DNA from 4 places in the Streptomyces sp. NPDC047982 genome. Region 2 is predicted to be linked to each of the others. Evidence: riboswitches for the same ligand, from Rfam matches in the RefSeq annotation. Region 2 holds a riboswitch; each other region holds the start of a gene.
What was found. A riboswitch is a leader RNA that binds a small molecule or an ion and turns the genes downstream of it on or off. The one in region 2 is predicted to bind cobalamin.

Region 1 (3,400 bases), on a different contig from region 2:
CCTGGTGTACCCGCTGATCTTCACCTTCCTGCCCCGCCTGTGGTCGGTCTCGCACCGGCACGGCTACGTGACCACCTCCGACTTCGTCCGCGGGCGCTTCGGCTCGAAGGGGCTGTCGCTGGCGGTCGCCGTCACCGGCATCCTCGCCACGATGCCGTACATCGCGCTGCAGCTCGTCGGCATCCAGGCGGTGCTGGACGTGATGGGCGTCGGCGGCGGCGAGAACACGCACTGGTTCGTCAAGGACCTGCCGCTGCTGCTCGCGTTCGCGGTGCTCGCCGCGTACACCTACTCGTCCGGCCTGCGGGCCCCCGCGCTGATCGCGTTCGTCAAGGACGGCCTGATCTACCTGGTCATCGTGGTGGCGATCATCTACATCCCGATCAAGCTGGGCGGATTCCACGACATCTTCGCCGCCGCCGAGGAGAAGTTCGCCGGCCCGCCCGGCGGGAAGCCGACCGGCGCCCTGGCGCCCGGCGAGGCGGGCCAATGGGCTTACGCCACCCTGGCGTTGGGCTCGGCTCTGGCCCTCTTCATGTATCCGCACTCGATCACGGCGACGCTCTCCAGCCGCAGCCGCGACGTGATCCGGCGCAACACCACGATCCTGCCGATCTATTCACTGATGCTGGGCATGCTGGCGCTCCTCGGCTTCATGGCGATCGCCGCCGGGATCGAGGTGGAGAACGGGCAGTTGGCCATTCCGCAGCTGTTCGAGAACATGTTCCCCGACTGGTTCGCGGGCGTCGCGTTCGCCGCCATCGGCATCGGCGCGCTGGTGCCCGCCGCGATCATGTCGATCGCCGCGGCGAACCTCTTCACCCGCAACATCTACAAGGACTTCCTGAAGCCGGACGCGACCCCCGAGGAGGAGACCAGGGTCTCCAAGCTGGTGTCGCTGCTGGTGAAGGTCGGGGCACTGGCCTTCGTCCTCACCATGGACAAGACGGTCGCGATCAACTTCCAGCTTCTGGGCGGGATCTGGATCCTCCAGACCATGCCGGCCCTGGTCGGCGGCCTGTTCACCCGTTGGTTCCACCGCTGGGCGCTGCTCGTGGGCTGGGCGGTCGGCATGGTGTACGGGACGGTCGCCGCGTACGAGGTCGCCGGCCCGACCCAGGCGCACTTCGGCGGATCGTCCACGAAGATCCCCGGCATCGGCGAGATCGGTTACATCGGTCTGACGGCGTTCGTGCTGAACGTGGTGGTGACGGTGGTGCTGACGTTCGTCCTGAACGCCGCGAAGGCACCCGCCGGCGTCGACGAGACCTCCCCGGCCGACTACACGGCGGACGCGGGCGACCCGGGTGTCCGGGTGGAGCTGCCGCCGGCCGTGCCCGAGTCCCCGAGTTCGGCGGCGACGCAGGGTGGCGGCCGCTAGGACGTGTTTTCGAAAGTCCCGTCCGGCCCGCGACGCCTGGCACGGCGCCTCGCCACGTTGTCAGGATCGTCCACGTACGCCGCGGGCCCCGCCCTTCGGGCGGACGACGCCACTTTCGAAACACGCCCTGGAACGACCGCTCGGACGGCCCGGGACAGCCCGCCGCACCCCCTTCCCGAGGGGCGCGGCGGGGCACGTCCGCCTTCTTCCCACGAGGGCCGCAGGACGCGCCCTACGGCCTCGACGTGAGTCGGCCGACACAACATCTGGGGGCTGCCTCACCGAGCGGCCCCCACATGTATGCTCGTGCTCGCTGTCGCCGCAGGGGAATCCGGCGCGAATCCGGAACTGTCCCGCAACGGTGTGCTCGGTGCGCTTTTGCGCATGCCCGAGCAAGTCCGAGGACCTGCCGACAGCGCATCCGGTTCGACCGACCCGGATGCCAGACGTCCGGGCCTCGCGGATGGGCCGGTGGACGCCGTACGCAGTGCTGCCCCCTGTCCGGGCCCGGTGCTGCCCGGCCACCCCCGCTCCCCCGCCGGCCCCGAGCCGAGCGAGGGAGAGCACCGCGTGACCATCGCGCCAGCCGATCCGGCCCCGGTCGCCGTGTCCGAAGCGACCGTGTCCGAGGCGGCCGAGTCCGGGGGAGCCGCACACGACGGCCCCGGTACCGCACACGACGAGCCGGGAACCGCGCTGCTGCGGACCCTGACCGCGCTCACCGCCGACCTGCCCGACACCGACCCCGGCCGGGTGGCCGCCGCCGCGCTGCGCGGGCGCAGCGCCCGAGCCGACGAGGCCGAGCTGCACTCGCTGGCCACCGAGGCCGCCGCGGGGCTGATCTCCGAGGACCCCGCCTACTCCCGGCTCGCCGCCCGGCTGCTGACCCGTGCCGTCGCGGACGAGGCGGCGGGGCAGGGCGCGGTCTCCTTCTCCGCGTCCGTCGCCGTCGGCCACCGCGAGGGCCTGATCGCGGACCGCACCGCCGCGTTCGTCCAGGCGCACGCCGCCACCCTGGACGCCCTGGTCGAACGCTCCCTCGCCGACGGCGCCGACGACCGGTTCGGCTACTTCGGGCTGCGGACCCTGCACAGCCGCTACCTGCTGCGCCACCCGCACACCCGCCAGGTCATCGAGACCCCGCAGCACTTCATGCTGCGGGTCGCGTCCGGGCTCGCCGAGGACGACTCCCCGCGTGCCGTGGACGAGGTCGCGGCGCTGTACGGGCTGATGAGCCGGCTCGACTACCTTCCCTCCTCCCCCACGCTGTTCAACTCCGGTACCCGGCACCCGCAGATGTCGTCCTGCTACCTGCTGGACTCCCCGCTCGACGAACTCGACTCGATCTACGACCGCTACCACCAGGTGGCGCGCCTCTCGAAGCACGCGGGCGGCATCGGCCTGCCGTACTCCCGCATCCGGGCCCGCGGTTCGCTGATCCGGGGCACCAACGGGCACTCCAACGGGATCGTGCCGTTCCTGAAGACGCTCGACGCCTCCGTGGCCGCGGTCAACCAGGGCGGGCGCCGCAAGGGTGCCGCCGCCGTCTATCTGGAGACCTGGCACGCGGACATCGAGGAGTTCCTGGAGCTGCGCGACAACACCGGTGAGGACGCCCGCCGTACGCACAACCTGAACCTGGCGCACTGGATCCCGGACGAGTTCATGCGCCGGGTCGACGCGGACGGCGAGTGGTCGCTGTTCTCCCCCTCGGACGTGCCCGGGCTGGTCGACCTGTGGGGCGACGAGTTCGACGCCGCGTACCGGGCCGCCGAGGCGCAGGGGCTGGCCCGCAAGACCCTGCCGGCCCGTGAGCTGTACGGCCGGATGATGCGCACCCTCGCGCAGACCGGCCAGGGCTGGATGACGTTCAAGGACGCCGCCAACCGGACCGCGAACCAGACCGCCGAGCCGGGCCGCGTCGTCCACTCCTCGAACCTGTGCACCGAGATTCTCGAGGTCACCGACGACGGTGAGACGGCCGTCTGCAACCTGGGCTCGGTCAACCTCGGCGCGTTC
Region 2 (3,400 bases):
CACGGCGCACACCGCGACGCGCAGCACGTCCTCGCCGTGCGGCGGCGCGATCACGGACTCGCGCACGGCACCGCGCAACGAGACCCGCAGTCCGTCCTCCTCGTCGATGCCGAGCCCGTGCGCGAAGGGCAGCACCCCGTACGTCGGGCGGCCCGTGACCTCGCGCAGCATGTCCAGGCCGGGCTCCAGCAGCGACACGTCGCCGCGGAACTTGTTCACGAGATAGCCCGCGACCAGCGCCTGGTCCTCGGCGCAGAGCAGCGCCGTCGTGCCGAAGAACGACGCGAAGACGCCGCCGCGATCGATGTCCCCGACCACCACCACCGGGAAGCGTGCCGCCCGGGCGATGCCCATGTTCACGATGTCCGTGTGCCGCAGATTGATCTCGGCCGGGCTGCCCGCGCCCTCGCAGATCACCGCGTCGTACGTGCTCCGCAGCCGCTCCAGGCAGTCCACGACCGTGCCGAGCAGGGCCTCCTGCCTGCCGCCGTGGTAGCCGCGGGCGCTCATCTCGCCCACCGGCCTGCCCATCAGGACGACCTGGCTGGAGCGGTCCCCGCCGGGCTTGAGCAGCACCGGGTTCATCAGCGCGGACGGCTCCACCCGGGCGGCCGCGGCCTGCATGGCCTGGGCGCGACCGATCTCGGCGCCCTCCCGGGTGACGTAGGAGTTCAGCGACATGTTCTGCGCCTTGAAGGGCGCCACTTTCACGCCCCGGCGCGCGAGCCAGCGGCAGATGCCCGCCGTGACGACGCTCTTGCCCGCGTCCGAGGTGGTCCCGGCGACCAGGAGTCCGCCGCTCATGTCCGTCTCCGTCCTGCGATCAGGCGTTCCGCGACCGTGAGGGGCGCGGTTCGTGCGGTCCGTGCGCCGCTCATGCCCGCGAGCCGCGCCCCCGCGATCCCTCGCCGTCCCGTGCCCCGTACGTCCGCGAGCCGTCGCGCGGCGAGGCCCGCGCCCAGCCGTGCGGCCACGCACGCGCCGAGGGCCAGCACGCCCACCCGGCGCGACAGCCGCACCGCGCGCTCGATGTCCGCGGTCTCCACCGCCCGCCCGGTGGCCCCGTTCAGCACGGGGCGGTGCTCGACCCGGCCTCCGTACGCCAGCGTCCCGCCCAGCCGCACACCCAGCGCGCCCGCGAACGACGCCTCCACCGGGCCCGCGTTGGGGCTCGGGTGCTTCGCCGCGTCGGCCCGCCAGGCCCGTACCGCCTCGCGCGGCCGTCCGCCCGCGACCACGGCGAGCAGGGCGGTCAGCCGGGCGCCGGGCCAGCCGGCGAGGTCGTCGAGTCGGGCCGAGGCCCAGCCGTAGCGCCGGTGACGGGGCGACGTGTGGCCGACCATCGCGTCCAGGGTGTTGACCGCGCGGAAGCCGACGAGGCCGGGAACACCGGCCAGCGCCCCCCACACGAGGGCGCCGACCACGGCGTCCGAGGTGTTCTCGGCGACGGACTCCACCACGGCGCGGGCGATCTGCGGCCCGTCGAGGGAGTGAGGGTCGCGCCCGCACAGATGCGGCAGGCGTTCCCGGGCCACCTCGACGTCCCCGGCGGCCAGGGCACCGCCGATGGCCCGCGCCTCCCGCCCCAGCGAGGTGCCGCCGACCACGGACCAGGTGGCGGCCGCGGTCAGCGCGACGGAGGCGGCGGGGTGACGGCGTACAGCACGGGCGAGCAGCGCCGCACCGCCCACGGCGCCGCCGGCGCAGACGAGGGTGTGCAGCGCGCCCCACCCGCGGTGGTCGCGCCACAGACGGCGCTCGACGCCCGCCGCGGCCCGCCCGAAGGCGGCGACCGGGTGCCTCCTGCGGGGGTCACCGAGCAGCAGATCGCCGATCAGGCCGACTGTGGCGCCGTACGCGAATACGCGATCGGCACGCATGGCTCAGCCGGCCGTCGCGCCTCGGAGGACCTTCGTACGGGCGGCTCTCGGCGAGAGCGGCACAGGAATGGACGCACGGCTGCCAGGCATGGAGATATGTCCTCACTCAGGGTCCGCGCCCTGGTTCGACGTGACCGGCGACGAGAGTCTCCTGGCTCCCGGATCCGCGATTCCCCCGGCCTTCCAGCCCGCTCGCGCGTGCCGTGACTTCCCGGTGTGGGGGACCGCTCCCCGGTGACAGTGGCGGGACCGCGCCGGATTCGCACCGGCTTCCTCTGCTGTCGCCGTAAATGGCTCCGGCAGTCCACCACGCTCCGCGAACGCCCGTCAACTAGCCGTTGACCTGCGGCGGCGCAGTGTGTTGAGGCCCACATCCGGGCGGGGGCACCACGACGGGCCGGACGCGCGAGGCGTGTCCGGCCCGTCGGAGAGCGAAGAACAGCGAGGAAAGAAGAGGTGAAGAGGTGAAGAGGGGTGGGCGGAGAGGCGGGGCTCAGGCGACGATCAGATAGATCCCGTACGCGACCGCCGCCGCGCACAGCGCGAAGCAGGCGTACGCGCCCGCGCGTGCCAGCACCCGTGATCCGCCGGAGCCGCCCTGAGCCGCCGGTTCCGGCTGCTTGGCGAGGCCGACGATGCCCAGGGTGAAGACGCCCACCAGCGCGACGGTGACGACGAGCGACACACCGAAGACGGAGCCGAGGGCTGCCCAGTCGATATTCATGCTGATTCCTTAGACGGTCTGCGGACGGTCCGCGTGATCGGCCTGGTGCCGTGACCAGTAAACGTTGCCGGGAGGGGCAAACGTTGCCGGGAGGGGCACTAGACGGCGGCGGGACGCGCCGGGTCCTGGGCGGGGGGCGCCGGCGTGGTCGGGATGATGGTCACGAGGTCCTGCGCCCCGGCGGTGGCCGCGACGGTGGGCGGCGGGCTGACGGCGGCGATGGCCGTGGTGACCACGCCCGCGGGCTCGACGGCGCTCTCGGAGGGCGCGACGTCGTCGTGACCGACCGGCTTGCGGCGCGACACCAGCCAGATCGCGGCGGAGCCCACGACCAGCAGCGCCGCGACGACGACGACGCCCCAGGTGCCCTGCTGGGTCAGGAGCTCGGCGCCCGCGCCGACCAGACCCGCGGCGGGCAGGGTCAGACCCCACGCGACGAACATCCGGGTGGCGGTGGACCAGCGGACCACGCCGCCCTGGCGGCCGAGGCCCGCGCCCATCACGGCGCCGGAGCAGGACTGGGTGGTGGACAGGGAGAAGCCGAGGTGCGAGGAGGCGAGGATGACCGTGGCCGCGCTGGTCTGGGCGGCGAAGCCCTGCGGCGGCCTGAGGTCGGTGAGGCCGCTGCCCATGGTGCGGATGATGCGCCAGCCGCCCAGGTAGGTGCCGAGCGCGATGGCCATACCGGCGGAGACGATGACCCAGACCGGCGGGTTGGCGCCGGGGTTCAGCACACCGCCGGTGACCAGGGCCAGGGTGATGATGCCCATGGTCTTCTGCGCGTCGTTGGTGCCGT
Region 3 (3,400 bases), on a different contig from region 2:
GTGCGCGCGGTCGCGTACACCACCAGCAGCGCGCCCAGGGCACCGGCGAACGCGGCGGCCGGCAGCGAGACGGGGCCGAGCACGCCCACGCCGAGCACGATCACCGAGACCGCGCCCAGTGACGCGCCGGAGGACACGCCCAGCAGGTACGGCTCGGCCAGCGGATTGCGGATCAGGGCCTGCATCGCCGTGCCCACCACCGCCAGCCCGGCCCCGGTCACGGCGCCGAGCAGCACACGCGGCGCCCGCACGTCCAGGACGATGGTCTCCCGGGCGCGGGTCCAGGACGGCTCCCGCCAGTCGGCGCCCAGCGCGTGCGTGACGATGCCCCACACCTGGCCGGGCGGCACGTGCACCGAGCCGATGGCCAGGCCGGCGGTGGCGGAGACCACCAGCAGCAGCGCGAGGACGGTCAGCACCAGGGGGAGGGGAACACGTCCCGAGCGGCCCGCGCGGCGTGTGCTCCGCGCGACCGGCCCGTCCACCGCCGCGTCGGCCGGGCCGGCCTTCACGGGCGTCCGCGTCACCGGAACCTCTCGGGATGCAGACCGCGTGCCAGGCCGTCGACCGCGTAGGCGGACCGGATGCCGACGAGGGTCGCGGTCAGCGGCAGGACCACGAACCGCTGGTTCCTGATGGCGGGAACATCGGCGAGAGCGGGCTGCGAGAGCAGGAACTCCTTCTTCTGCTCGACGCTTCCGGACCCCGCGTAGTCGTAGATCACCACGACCTCCGGCCTGCGGGCCACGACCTGCTCCCAGGAGACGTCCCCGAAGACGTCGTCGAGGTCCGCGAAGACGTTGCGGCCACCCGCCAGCCCGATCAGGTCGTTGCCCAGGCCCTTGCCGCCCGCGGTCAGGGCGGTCTTGTCGCCGCTGTCGTAGACGAAGACGGGCACGTCGGGCCCGCTCCCGACGGCCGCGACGGCCCTGTCGACGCGTGCCCTCAGATCGGCCACCAGAGCGGAGGCACGGTCCGGGACGCCGAAAATGCGGCCGAGTGTGCGGATCTCGTCGTAGGTGTCCCGCATCGTCACCCGCTTCTTGCCGCAGTACTCGCGGTTGAGGTAGGTGTCGATGCCCGCTTCGGCGAACGCCTTGCGCGAACGGCCCTCGTTCTCGGCGAACGCGCTGCCGTAGCCGCCGTAGACGAAGTCCGGCTCCGCGTCCAGGACCGTCTCGAAGGACGGTTCCCTCTTCGCCAGCTCGGGTACGGCCGCGAAGTCCTTCCTCAGCTCGGGCAGGACGGCCGAGTCGGGGAAGGCGGTACCGACCATGCGGTCGCCGAGGCCCAGGGCGAGCAGCAGTTCGGCCGGGTGCTGATGGATCGTCACCACGCGCGAGGGCGGTTCGTCGTAGGTCGTTCTCACCCCGCAGTTGTCGACGGCGACCGGGAAACCGCTGACCCGCGACGCACCGGCCTTCGGTTTCCTGGGGGAGTCGTCGGCGCCGCAGCCGGCCGTCAGCAGGGCGGTGGCCAGGGCCACGACCCCGGCGACGGCACGCAGGGTGCGCCGGGTCCGGGCAGGGTGAGAGCAGGGGCGGCGGGATGTGCCGAAGTACACGTAGAGCCTCCTGGGGAGTCCGCGCTCCTCAAAACGGGCCCGCGACAGGCCAGTTTCCTGACTCCCGGATCGACGTTCCCCCCGCCTTCCCGCGCCGCGCGCAGTGGCATGTCGAAGGGTTGCACTCCCCGGTCACAGTGGCGGGACCGTGCCGGATTCGCACCGGCTTCCTGTCTCCCGTCGCGGCGATGACCTGCCGATATTACGTTCGTCCGAGGTCGGCGCACAGAGGGGGCCCATGTGAGTGATCGCACGCCCAGGGACCGGAACGCGTCTTTCGGCCACTCGCCGACGCGACCGGACCACGTGGTCCGGGAGGCCGGGTGCGACCGTCGTCAACACGCGGTTCCCCAAGTCTCGCGTTCGACGTAAAAAGGCGGAAAAGGGTAAACCATCTTCCTGTGTGCGACATCCTCACTGGCGTGATGAGCCTGACGGGGACACCCGTTTTCCTGGCCACGATCACGCTGGCCCTGGTCAGCGTGCTGCTTCCCCTGCTGTTGTGGGGACGGGTGCGGGGCCCCGCCGTGGTGCGCGGCGCGAGCCGCCTGGCGATGGTCGTCCTCGCACAGGGGGCGGCCGTGCTGAGCGTCTTCGTGGTGGTCAACAACACCAACGGCCTGTACGACAGCTGGGCCGACCTGCTCGGCACCGGACACCACGTCGTCGCCGCCCCGGACCTCGGACGCGACGGACTCGGGAGTCACAAGGACCGGGCCAACGAACCGAAGGTCGTCCAGGACTTCAGACCGGCCCGCGACGCCCGGATGGGGCACAACGTCCGCGTCACCCATGTGCGCGGCCGGGTGTCGGGGGTGTACGGCGAGGTGTATGTATGGCTGCCGCCTCAGTACGACCAACCGGCCTTCCGACACCAGAAGTTCCCCGTGGTCGAACTCCTCGGCGGCTTCCCCGGTTCGGCGAAGGCGTGGTTCAGCAGCCTTCGGGTGCAGTCGCAGCTGGAGGCCCGGATGCGAAGCGGTGAGATCGCCCCGTTCATCCTCGTGGAACCGCGCACCAACCTGCTGGCCGGTCAGGACACCGGATGTGCCAATGTGCCGGGCGTCGTGGACGCCGAATCGTGGCTCAGCGTGGACGTCCGGCAGATGGTGATCGACACCTTTCGCGCGCGGGGCGGCGCGGAGGGGTGGGCGGTGGCCGGTTACTCGGCCGGGGCACACTGCGCCGTGAAGATGGCACTCGCCCATCCGGAACGGTACCGGGCGGCCGTGGGCCTCTCCGGCTACAACGACCCGGCCGCCGAACGGGTCTCCCTCACGGCCCGCGCCCCCGAACTGCGGCGCACCAACAACCCGCTGTGGATCCTGCGCCACGCGAGCACGCCTCCGCGCGTCTCGCTCTATCTCTCGGGCGGACGCGACGACGGCTACCGTGACGGCGTCGCGCTGCGACGCGCGGCGATGCCCCCGACACGGGTGGTGGTGGCCCGGGTGACCGGCCCGCACACCATCGGGCTGTGGAAACGCCAGGTGCCGCAGGTCTTCCGCTGGCTGACGGCCGAACTGTCGCCGCCGGCGGGGCGGGTGGCGCCGGCGAAGGGCGTCTGAGGAGCCGGGAAGCGGCGGGGACGGGCCGGACGGGCAGAGGCGGGGCGAGGACCGACGGGGGCGACGGCACGGAAGGTACCGACGCGGTGCGCGCCGGACGGTCGGGCCCTCGGGGCCGTCCGTCCGACGGCATGCCGGTCGGGCGTCGGCCGAATGGAGTCGTCGGGGCGCCCGGCCGGGCGATCGTGACGACGGTCCGGGGCATCGGCCCGGGGCGCCGTCGACGCTCCCGGCGCACGGGCGGAAACCGGGCGTCGGAAGCCTGGGG
Region 4 (3,400 bases), on a different contig from region 2:
CCCATGACGCAGGTGACCGATCACGGCGGGGGCGTGCACAGCATCGAGGTGCCCATCCCGGACAACCCGCTCGGCCACACCCTCGTTCACGTCCTCGACACCGACCGCGGACCGGTCCTGATCGACACCGGGTGGGACGATCCGGAGGCGTGGGACACGCTCACCGCCGGGCTGACCGCCGTCGGCGTAGCCGTCGCCGACATCCACGGCATCGTCATCACCCACCACCACCCCGATCACCACGGCCTCTCCGGCCAGGTGCGCGAGGCGTCCGGTGCGTGGATCGCCATGCACGCGGCGGACACGGAGATCGTGCGCCGCACTCGGGAGGCGGAACCCGGCACCTGGCTGAACTACCTCGTCGCCAAGCTCACCGCGGTCGGTGCGCCCGAGGCGCACCTCGCGCCGTTGCGGGCCGCGGCGGCCGACCGAGGGCGTATGCGGACCCTGCCCGGGGAGCGGGCCGCGCTGCCGGACCGGGAGATCGTGCCCGGTGAGCTGTTGGACCTGGCGGGGCGGCGGCTGCGGGCGGTCTGGACGCCCGGCCACACCCCCGGTCATGTCTGCCTGCATCTGGAGGAGAACCACCCGACCGGTCTGCCCGGCCGGGGACGGCTGTTCTCCGGGGACCATCTGCTGCCGGGGATCAGCCCGCACATCGGGCTCTACGAGGACCCGGACGCAGACACGGTCACCGATCCCCTCGGCGACTACCTCGGTTCCCTGGAGCGCGTGGGCCGGCTCGGGGTGGCGGAGGTGCTGCCCGCCCACCAGTACGCGTTCGCGGACGCGGCCGGACGCGTACGGGAGCTCCTCGACCACCACGAGGAGCGGCTGGCTGGGCTCCTCGGGCTGCTGTCCACCCCGCTGACCCCGTGGGAGCTGGCCGAGCGCATGGAGTGGAACCGGCCGTGGGACCGGATTCCGCACGGCTCGCGCAACATCGCGGTCTCGGAGGCCGAGGCGCATCTGCGGCGGCTGGTGAAGCTGGGCCGCGCGGAAGCCGTGGCGGGAAGCGATCCCGTGACGTACATCGCGGTATGAGCGGTGCGAGTGGCGTTCACCGTGGTACGTACGAGCCGCGTGTGGGCGGCGGGGGCGGCGTCGACCGTCGTACGAGTCGCGTGGGGGCAGCGGGCGTCGCGGCGGCCCGCGTCGCGGTGATGCACGTCACGGTGGCGTACGTCGCGCGGTGATGCACCTCACGGTGGCGTACGTCGCGCGGTGATGCACCTCACGGTGGCCTGCGTCGCGATGGCGCACCGCCTCGTCCTCGTCGCCGTACGAGCGCGCGTGGGCACCCCGCGTCCGACCGGAACGCCCGCCCCGGGGCCCTTCCGGTACGCCCGGTAGAGTGAATGGGTCGTCATCATGCCCGTACAGGGGGAAGCCGGTGCGAATCCGGCACTGACCACGCAGCCGTGAGCCGTCCCGTGGGCGGTGAGTCGGAATGCCCTGGACGCGGTTGTGACCGGCTCGGACCACCGGAACCCCGGTGGTCGGCACCGTCGAGGTATACGGAGTCGGAGCCTGGTGCGTGAGCGTGCCTGTGCCCGGTTCGGTTTCCCGCACAGGAGAGGCCCCGCCCGCCATGACCGTACGCCGCAGCGCGGCAACGCTCGCCGCGACCACGGCCGCCGTGCTTTGCGCGGCCGCCCCGGTCGCGGTCGCGGCGCCGTCCCCGTCGCCCACGCCGTCCGTCGCCCTGCCCGCCGGGCTGTACGGCACGAAGGACCCCACTTACGACGGTGTCTGGCGGCAGTCGCTGGCCTTCCTCGCGCAGCGGGTCGAAGGCGTGACGCCCGCCGCGAAGTCCGTGGACTGGCTGATCGGCCAGCAGTGCGCCAACGGCGCCTACGCCGCGTACCGGCCCGACGTCTCGAAGCCGTGCGACGAGAAGACGGTGCTGGACACCAACGCCACGGCGATCGCCGTGCAGGCCCTCGCCGAGGTCGGAGGACACGGGGAGACCGTGAACGACTCGGTCCGCTGGCTGAAGTCCGTGCAGAACGAGGACGGCGGCTGGGGATACGTGGCCGGCGCGCCCAGCGACGCCAACTCCACCTCCCTCGTGATCGGCGCCCTCGCCCGGCAGGGCCAGCGGCTCGCGGACATCGTCACGCCCAAGGGCAAGTCCCCGTACGATCCGCTGCTCGCGCTCTCGATCCCGTGCGGTGAGAAGGACGGCGGCGCGTTCGCGTACCAGCCGGACAAGGCGGGGAAGCTCGTGGCCAACGCGGACGCCACCGCCGCCGCCGTGCTGGGCAGCATGGGCAAGGGCCTGGCCACCGGCGACAACGCCGCCGCCAAGGGGACGAACTGCCGCCCCGCGGCCTCCGGTTCCGCCCTCACCCCCGAGCAGGCCGCCCAGAACGGCGCCCACTTCCTCGCCGGTGCCCTCGCCGCGAAGGGCCACCTCGACCTGGCCCCGATGCCGGGCGCCGAGGACTCCGGCCCGCAGCCCGACATAGGCAACACCGCGGACGCGGTCGTCGCGCTGTCCGCCTCGGGCCACCAGGACAAGGCGGCCAAGGCCGTGGCCTGGCTGAAGAAGAACTCCGGTGCCTGGGCCGAGCAGAACGGCCCCGCCGCCTACGCGCAGCTGATCCTGGCCGCGCACGCGACCGGGAACGACGCCCGGGACTTCGGCGGCGTGAACCTGGTCGACAAGCTGAACGCGACCGGTCCCAAGCCCGCGGCGATCACGACCCCCGATCCGTCCGCCGACACCGGGTACGAGGCCACGGAGAAGGACCGGGTCCACAGCGGCGACGACGTGATCGGCGGCGTGTGGTGGTTCGTCGGCATCGGCCTCGTCGTCGGTGCGGGCGTCGGCTTCCTGATCAGCGGCCGCCGGAAGAACCAGCAGCTGTGAGGCGGACGGGAGGTGCCGCCGCGGTGCTGACGGTCCTGGGCACGGTGGTGACGGCCATGCTGCTGGCCGTGCTGGGCGCGGGAGAGGCCCAGGCGGCCGGCTACCGGTACTGGTCGTTCTGGGAGGGCTCCGGCGAGAGCTGGACGTACGCCACCCAGGGCCCCGCCCTGGTCCGGCCGGACGACGGTTCCGTGCAGGGCTTCCGGTTTTCGGTGAGCGAGGACTCCCAGGACGCGGCCCGGCCGCGCCACGCGCCCGGCTTCGCGAAGATCTGCGCGGACACCCCGGCCGAGAAGGGATCCAAGCGGGTCGCGCTCGTCATCGACCCGGGCACGGCGGCGGACGCCCCGGACGGGCGGACCCCGCCCCCGCTGCGGACCGCGTGCGCCCTGGTCGCCCCGGACGCGAGCACCGCCGAGGCCCTCGCCTCGGTGGCCAAGCCGCTGCGTTACGACGGCAACGCGCTGCTGTGCGCCATCTCCGGCTACCCGGCCTCCGGCTGCGGCGAGCAGGTGTCGGGCGACG

Region 1: another riboswitch for cobalamin. It lies ahead of ACGF2V_RS26710 (ribonucleoside-diphosphate reductase subunit alpha); the one in region 2 lies ahead of ACGF2V_RS05815 (cobalamin biosynthesis protein).
Region 3: another riboswitch for cobalamin. It lies ahead of ACGF2V_RS24220 (ABC transporter substrate-binding protein); the one in region 2 lies ahead of ACGF2V_RS05815 (cobalamin biosynthesis protein).
Region 4: another riboswitch for cobalamin. It lies ahead of ACGF2V_RS24025 (prenyltransferase/squalene oxidase repeat-containing protein); the one in region 2 lies ahead of ACGF2V_RS05815 (cobalamin biosynthesis protein).

The regions. Positions count from the first base shown of each region.
Region 1 covers NZ_JBIDBS010000025.1:67,125-70,524, reverse strand. Annotated here, with positions in the region: gene mctP (monocarboxylate uptake permease MctP) at 1-1,381, shown strand, start outside; cobalamin riboswitch at 1,665-1,810, shown strand; gene ACGF2V_RS26710 (ribonucleoside-diphosphate reductase subunit alpha) at 1,952-3,400, shown strand, end outside.
Region 2 covers NZ_JBIDBS010000004.1:55,030-58,429, reverse strand. Annotated here, with positions in the region: gene ACGF2V_RS05820 (cobyric acid synthase) at 1-804, opposite strand, end outside; gene ACGF2V_RS05815 (cobalamin biosynthesis protein) at 801-1,880, opposite strand; cobalamin riboswitch at 2,025-2,157, opposite strand; gene ACGF2V_RS05810 (hypothetical protein) at 2,374-2,604, opposite strand; gene ACGF2V_RS05805 (inorganic phosphate transporter) at 2,703-3,400, opposite strand, start outside.
Region 3 covers NZ_JBIDBS010000021.1:30,426-33,825, reverse strand. Annotated here, with positions in the region: gene ACGF2V_RS24225 (iron ABC transporter permease) at 1-485, opposite strand, end outside; gene ACGF2V_RS24220 (ABC transporter substrate-binding protein) at 524-1,564, opposite strand; cobalamin riboswitch at 1,594-1,776, opposite strand; gene ACGF2V_RS24215 (alpha/beta hydrolase-fold protein) at 1,990-3,132, shown strand.
Region 4 covers NZ_JBIDBS010000020.1:138,011-141,410, forward strand. Annotated here, with positions in the region: gene ACGF2V_RS24020 (MBL fold metallo-hydrolase) at 4-1,044, shown strand; cobalamin riboswitch at 1,350-1,477, shown strand; gene ACGF2V_RS24025 (prenyltransferase/squalene oxidase repeat-containing protein) at 1,592-2,875, shown strand; gene ACGF2V_RS24030 (SCO2322 family protein) at 2,932-3,400, shown strand, end outside.